Regions from separate parts of the Streptosporangium sp. NPDC049078 genome, predicted to be linked through region 2. Evidence: riboswitches for the same ligand, from Rfam matches in the RefSeq annotation. Region 2 holds a riboswitch; the other holds the start of a gene.
What was found. A riboswitch is a leader RNA that binds a small molecule or an ion and turns the genes downstream of it on or off. The one in region 2 is predicted to bind cyclic di-AMP.

Region 1 (3,503 bases), on a different contig from region 2:
GCTGACCGTAACCCTGCTGGCCGTACTGCTGCCCGTAGTCCGGCTGCTGCCCGTAGCCGGGCTGCGGGGCCCCCTGCTGGCCGTAGCCCGGCTGCTGGCCGTAAGCCTGCTGGCCGTAACCGGGCTGGGACTGCTGGCCGTAGCCCGACTGCTCGTGGGACGCCTGCTGGCCGTAACCGGGCTGCTGCTGCCCGTACGACCCCGTCCCGCCCTGCTGGCCGTACCCGCCGGTCCCGCCCTGCTGGCCGTAGCCGGGCTGCTGGCCGTAACCCTGCTGCTGGGACTGCTGCCCGTAGCCGGGCTGCTGCTGCCCGTACGACCCCGTCCCGCCCTGCTGGCCGTAGCCCTGCTGCTGGGACTGCTGCCCGTAGTCGGGCTGCTGGCCGTAACCCTGCTGGCCGTAACCGGGCTGCTGGCCATAGCCCTGCTGCCCGTAACCCTGGCCGTAGCCGGGCTGGCTCTGTCCTGGGCCGGTGTTCGGCTGTGAGGCCTCCGACCGATATCCCATGACCGTTACGTCGGGATCGAGTTCGCCAGCGGCTCGACCCGCGTTGTGCTGTCCGTAATCCGGGTGTCCCGACGGTGTGCGATCGCGGTCGGGATCATCCTGTGGATACGGCGGCTGTCCGGTGCTCACCGCGTCACCTCACTTAGACTGCGCATGTGGCAAATGTCAGACGCACATGCTTGCTGCTGCACAAGGTATCGACATAGGTATCGACAGTCACCTTTCCGATCAGTCAGCTCTAAAGTCATCACAGTCGGGCTCACGTGTCAGGTGGAGCAACATCCGGGTGTTTCCCAAGGTGTTGGGCTTGACGTGCTCCAGATCGAGAAACTCCGCCACGCCCTCGTCGTAGGAGGCGAGAAGCTCCGCGTAGACCGCGGGGGCGACGGGCGTGCCCTGGATCTCGCGGAAACCGTGCCTGGCGAAGAAGTCGACCTCGAAGGTGAGACAGAAGACCCGGCGCAGGCCCAGCTCCGCGGCCGTGCGAATGAGGGCGGAGACGATCCGGTGGCCGATTCCCATCCCGCGACGGGTCGGATCGACGGCCACGGTGCGGATCTCGGCCAGATCCTCCCAGAGGACGTGGAGAGCCCCGCAGCCGATGACCGCCCCCTCGGCGTCGGTGGCGACCCAGAACTCCTGAACGTCCTCGTACAGGGTGACGGTGGCCTTCTCCAGCAGGCGGGGGCCGACGCCGCCGTAGGTGTCGACGAGCCGCCTGATCGCGCGGACGTCCGGGGTCCGGGCACGACGGACCGAGACCTCGGCGACCTCGGCGGCCTTGGCGATCTCCGCGACCTCGGCCGCCTCGGGCAGGGGCGGGTCAGGCTCCGCCCCCTCGGGTCCCGCGCGTCGCTCCCCGCCGCCCGGGGTGCGCACGACCGGCACGGGAGAATGCTCAGCAAGCTGCTCCATGACCGTTCAGCGTACGTCCTCACCGGTCTTCAATTACGGCTCCTCCTTAACTCGCGGCACACCCCCCTCACATGACCGCCGGTAATCGCTTTACCACACTGGGCGCGCGGCATCTCACGTGTGCCACAACTCACCTTTGGTACGGTCCCGGACCTGGGAAGACCTTCCCCACACCCCCCGCCGGGGAGGTAAAGGCAGCGTAATGGCCATGTTGATCATATTGACATGTGATCTTTCCGTGACACTTCAGTTGCGGAACCTCCACTGAATTCGCAGTTCTGGTTGAGCAGGAACCACGGGTGCACTAATCTCCGTGCTCGATGTCAGAGACGTAAAAGCCTGACCCGCCGAATCCCTCACCACGGGGAACCGGGGACCCACCACGTCCTTGGGGGTGAATCCGAGTGCCAACGGCGCACTCGGTAGGGCTGCCTCCGGCCCGAACCCGTCAGCTAACCCGGTAGGCGGCCGAGGAGAGGAGCCCGTTGGTGAAGCGCGAGCGCGACCGCGGAGGAAAGAACGCGGGCGACGACGCCCGCCGTCGAGAACGCGCGCCGCGCGGGCTGCGCCGCCGCATGGCGGTGATCGGCCTGGCATTCGCCACCCTCACTCTCGGCACACCGACGGTCGCGGCCACCGCCGACCCCGAACCCAGCCTCCAGCAGCTGGCCAAGCAGGCCGAGAAACTGCACGAGGAGATCGGCGTCCTCGCCGAGCGGTACAACGGCGAGCGGGTCAAGCTCAGGCAGGCCCAGCGGGCCGCGGAGAGCGCCGAGAAGATCCTCGCGTCGAGCGAGTCGGAGCTGGCCTCCCGTCGTACCAAGGCCACCCTCCTGGCGCAGAGCACCTACATGTCGGGCGGCCTGAACTCCGGACTCGCCTTCACACAGGCGACGGACCCCGACACCTTCCTCGATCAGGCCACCACCAACTACGCGCTCCAGCAGCAGCAGAGCGAGGAGGTCGCCCAGGTCGCCCGGGCGATCGAGGCCGCCGAGCGGGCGAAGGCCGGCGCCAAGGCGAGGACGGCGGAGGTCAAGAAGCTCCTGGCGGAGATCGACGGCAACCGGACCAAGATCGAGCGTCTGGTCGCGCGGGTCGAGAGCGACCTGTTCAGCGAGGTGCGTGCCAGGGCCGTCGGCAACAGGGGCGCCCGGGTGAAGACCAACGTGCCCATCGTGGGCAGCGGCAAGGCCGCGGAGGCGACCCGCTGGGCGCTCACCCAGCAGCTCAAGCCGTACGTCTGGGGCGCCGAGGGTCCCAACTCCTTCGACTGCTCCGGGCTGGTCATGTGGGCCTACCAGAAGGTCGGCATCAGCCTGCCGCACTACACCGGCGACCAGTGGACCGCCGGCACCCACGTCTCCAGGAAAGAGCTACGCCCCGGAGACCTGGTCTTCTTCTACAGCGACCTGCACCATGTCGGGATCTACATCGGCGCGGGCCTGATGGTCCACGCGCCCCGGACGGGTGACGTCGTCCACATCACCACGATCGACAACCGGCCCTTCGTCGGAGGCGTCCGCATCGCCGCCTGAGCGTGCCCCGCCCTGTCCTGCCCTGCCCTGCCCGCACGCGTGCCCGGCCCGACCTGCCGGGCACGCGTGCGGTGCCGTGTCAGATCAGACGACGGCGTGCGGCCCAGGCGACGGCCTCGATCGCCGTGGCGACACCGATGCGGTCGCAGATGCCTCTCAGCCTGCGCCTGACGGTCCGCCCGCTGATGTCGAGGCGACGCCCCACCCGATCGACCGTGACACCCTTGGCGAGCTCAGCCAGCAGCACGAGATCGTCATCGCTGAGACCGATATCGCTCATGCCCAGGGGGCTGTCGCCATGGCGTGAATCCACTTCTGGATATGCCATCAAGAGTCACTCCCCCCACTCTGGAAACCGGGTGCGAGACGCCGGAAATGAATACCGTCCGCCAGGAACGGTAAACGCCTTGTTCAAAGGTCGTCAAGTTCCGCTCTTCATAGCGCGCGTCCAGTATTGACATAGTAGGCGCTACATGAAGTACTCATGATATGTCAGTGCCTTTGCGGCTATGTCATGACCCATCCCGAGCACGAGCCGGCAG
Region 2 (3,503 bases):
TTCCCGGCTGCTCCCCGACCCGGGCCAGGTCGCCGGGGTCCTCGCGGCGGTGCGGGAAGTAGGCCACCGGCTCGGCCGATCCGAGCCCGGCCAGCCAGCCGAAGTAGCGTTCGCGGTGGATCAGGCCGTTGCGGACCAGCGAGGTGCCGAGGACGACGGTGCGCTCGGCGGGGCGGGGCCTTCGCAGCGGCTGGGATCGCAACCAGGCGAAGTCGTGGGTGACCAGCTCGACTCCCCTGGCACGTACGGCCTTCGCCAGGTCGGAGGGCACCGGCAGCGCGGTGAAGATCGACAACCGCCCCGCGCGGGCGGCGGCGCGCAGCCTGAGCCCGGCCGCCGTGGCGAGGACGGTCCTGAGCCTCCCCGCCTTCCCCCTCGCCCTCAGCAGGGGCGTTCCCGTCCTGCCGGTGAGCAGTTCCAGGAGCCTGATGGTGGCGAGCCCGTCGTCGACGATCACGATCCGGCCGGGGGACGCGGTGAGCCAGCGGAACTGGACCTTGCCGGAGAAGGCGTCGCCCACCGCCCAGGTCTCCCCCCGGCGCGGCCTGGGCATGTCCGGGCGCGCCGGGGTGAGCTCAAGCCCTCTCGGCAGGGTGAGGCGGCCGAGTTCGCGGCCTGTCACGGCCAGCGGGCGGAGTTTCGCCCGGGGTACGAGATGGCTGCGGGCGCCGAGCAGCCCGGCGTGGTGGGCCTCCACCGCGCAGAGCATCTGCAGCGGGGATTCCACCCAGGCGATGGCCGAATCCTGCTCCCGCGCGTGGTCTCGACCGTCCTCCACGCCGGGCGATGACCCGTTCACGACTGGCACAACCTAACCCGGTGGCCTTAAGGAGCAGGGAACTGCGGGTGAACAGCCGACCACGCGAGATTGCAGATGATCTCTCTGGTCTTTACCTCTCCGCCGCCACCGTCCGAGATCGGATGCGACCGGATGTCCGTCGGGCGGGCCGGCGTCGGCGGGGCCACGATGATTCATCGTCGCGGGCCGGGCGGGGAGGCGCCGGCCGTGGACCCCGATCACCTGGAGGCCGCGAGAACCTCCTCGGACATGGTCGTGAGCCGCCGGGCCCCGTGCGCGCTCTCAGGCACTTCCATGGGAGAACTCCTACCATCCGCATACTTTTTACCATCGAATACTTGTTCTAAAAAATGGTGACTATACGATCTTCGACGGAGGGTCCCCCCACGCGCGGTAGCACAACCTGGCCGACGCCTCGCGAGCGGGTCGGGAAAACCCGGATCGCCGTGAACGCGGGGGATCCCGGACGCCCCTCCATCCCCGGAGGAAGGTGCGCCCGGCGCCGGAGGGGCGTGATCGACTCCCCTCTTCCCCTCCAGGCGGCACCCCGCCGTACCCCCTCATTTAGGACGTATTACCAAGTCAGAGCAATGTGTCCCACTTGTAATCGTCTGCCGTGTTGTCGTACGTTCGTCCTGTTCATGGCAATTGTCTAGGTCTATACAGATCTGTGCATTGCCGTCACATTGCCCGACCGCGCTCCACCCGGCGGAACCTTCCGCCGTCGGTGAGCACGGCCGCCGAATCCGCGAAGTCTGCGGAACCGGGGAACCACGTTCCTGGGGTGAATCAACGCACTCATGCGTCGTAGGGCACTTCCCAGCCCGAACCCGTCAGCTAACCCGGTAGGCGGTATGGAAGCGAAGCAAGGAGTCGAACCCCCGCATGACCAAGCATCGCCTCACCTCCACCCCCCGCGCCGTCTGCGCCGTCCTGGGCGCCTGCGCCGTCCTCGCGACGGGCACCACCGGCGCGGCTCTGGCCGACGGCCACGGCGTCGTGAACGCACCGCCCGCCGACACCCGCGCGCAGGACGCCGGGGCCGCGAAGACCTCCCTGCAGGTCATCGCCGAAGGCCTTCCCAAGGTCTCCGCCGCACAGATCCTGGACATCGCCTCCAAGCAGATCGGTGTCCGCGAGAACGCCCAGGGTGGTGGAACCAAGTTCCAGTCCTGGTACGTTTCGAGCCCTCGCGCCAAGGAGACCATGGCCCGCGACGGCGGCAAGAGCGTGTACGAGTACGCCAACGCCCCCTGGTGCGCGATGTTCGTCTCCTGGGTCGGCGAGACGGCCGGCATCCGCCCCACGATGGGCTGGGACGCCTACACCGTCGCCCACGCCAAGTGGTTCAAGAACAACGGACACTGGGGCACCGTCCCCACTCCCGGCGCCGTCGTCTACTTCGACTGGGCCGGCGGCAAGAGCATCGAGGGCATCGACCACGTCGGCTTCGTGAAGAAGGACAACGGGAACGGCACGATCACCACGATCGAGGGCAACACCGGCAACGGCGCCGTCGAGGAGCGCGTCAGGCCCGTCTCCCAGGTCGTCGGTTACGGCTACCCGGTCTACTCGGACTGACCTCCGGCCGCCCCGGCCCCCCGCCGGTGAACGCGGACCGGTCATCACACTCCCAGGGGCGCCGCTCGTTCGAGCGGTGCCCCTGACGATATTCCATATTCCACCCCGCCCGCCCCTCTCTCTCCCCTCCGCGAGCCCCGCACGGCCACGAAATGCCCCAACTGGTATGCCCGTGAGGTGGGAGCGCTCCCAATCACCCTTGTGGGAGGTATGTCGACTTTTCACACCAAAAGTCCCACCTAAAGCGGCTGGATGTAACGGTTGAGTTTCGGCATATTGACGTCCTGGTTGCCCATCGTCCACTCTTCGTGGGAGCGCTCCCAAAAGCACATTGAGGAACGATCTCGTCGCGACGACCGCGTTTGTCGGGGACCGGTCCGCGATGTCGCCTCCCAATGAAGTTCGGGCGACCACCTGAGAGGGGTCCGGAATGTTGAACAACAAGCGACACGGCAAGCTCGCCGCCGTCGCGGTCATGGCGGCCACCGCCCTGGCCATCACGTCATGCAGCTCCAGCGAGCCGGCGGCACCCGCCGCGGAGGGCGGTTCCTCCGCCCCGGCCGAGCCGGTAACCATCACCGTGCACACCTTCGGTGGCGGTGAGAACTTCGGCTACGACAAGGCCGTGGAGACGTGGAACGCGGCGAACCCGAACATCCAGGTCAAGTACCAGAACCTGACCGACCGTTTCGAGGACGTCTATCTTCCGCAGCTGCTCCAGCGCCTGCAGGCGGGCAGCGGCGCGGCCGACATCATCGCCCTGGACGAGGGCGCGATGGGTCTCATGAAGGCCCGCCCGCAGTTCTTCACCGACCTCGCCGAGTACGGGCTGGACAGCCGTAAGGCCGACTTCCCCGCAGCGAAGTGGGACAACGGCATCAACGCCGACAACAAGCTCTTCGCCCTGGGCACCGACATCGGTGGCATGACCATGTGCTACCGCAAGGACCTGTTCGAGAAGGCGGGCCTGCCCACCGACCGCGAGGAGGTCGGCAAGCTCTGGCCGGACTGGAACGCCTTCAAGGCGATCGGTGAGAAGTTCAAGGCCGCCAACCCCGGCAAGACCGATCCCAAGTTCCTCGACGGCCCGAACACGCTCTACAACGTGATCCTGTCGCAGGAG

Region 1: another riboswitch for cyclic di-AMP. It lies ahead of AB0B90_RS17155 (NlpC/P60 family protein); the one in region 2 lies ahead of AB0B90_RS27475 (CHAP domain-containing protein).

The regions. Positions count from the first base shown of each region.
Region 1 covers NZ_JBEZEL010000009.1:191,354-194,856, reverse strand. The annotation lists gene AB0B90_RS17165 (RDD family protein) at 1-508, opposite strand, end outside; gene AB0B90_RS17160 (amino-acid N-acetyltransferase) at 737-1,324, opposite strand; cyclic di-AMP (ydaO/yuaA leader) riboswitch at 1,759-1,906, shown strand; gene AB0B90_RS17155 (NlpC/P60 family protein) at 1,912-2,961, shown strand; gene AB0B90_RS17150 (LuxR C-terminal-related transcriptional regulator) at 3,041-3,241, opposite strand.
Region 2 covers NZ_JBEZEL010000016.1:233,946-237,448, forward strand. The annotation lists gene AB0B90_RS27470 (hypothetical protein) at 1-799, opposite strand, end outside; cyclic di-AMP (ydaO/yuaA leader) riboswitch at 1,528-1,666, shown strand; gene AB0B90_RS27475 (CHAP domain-containing protein) at 1,685-2,380, shown strand; gene AB0B90_RS27480 (extracellular solute-binding protein) at 2,811-3,503, shown strand, end outside.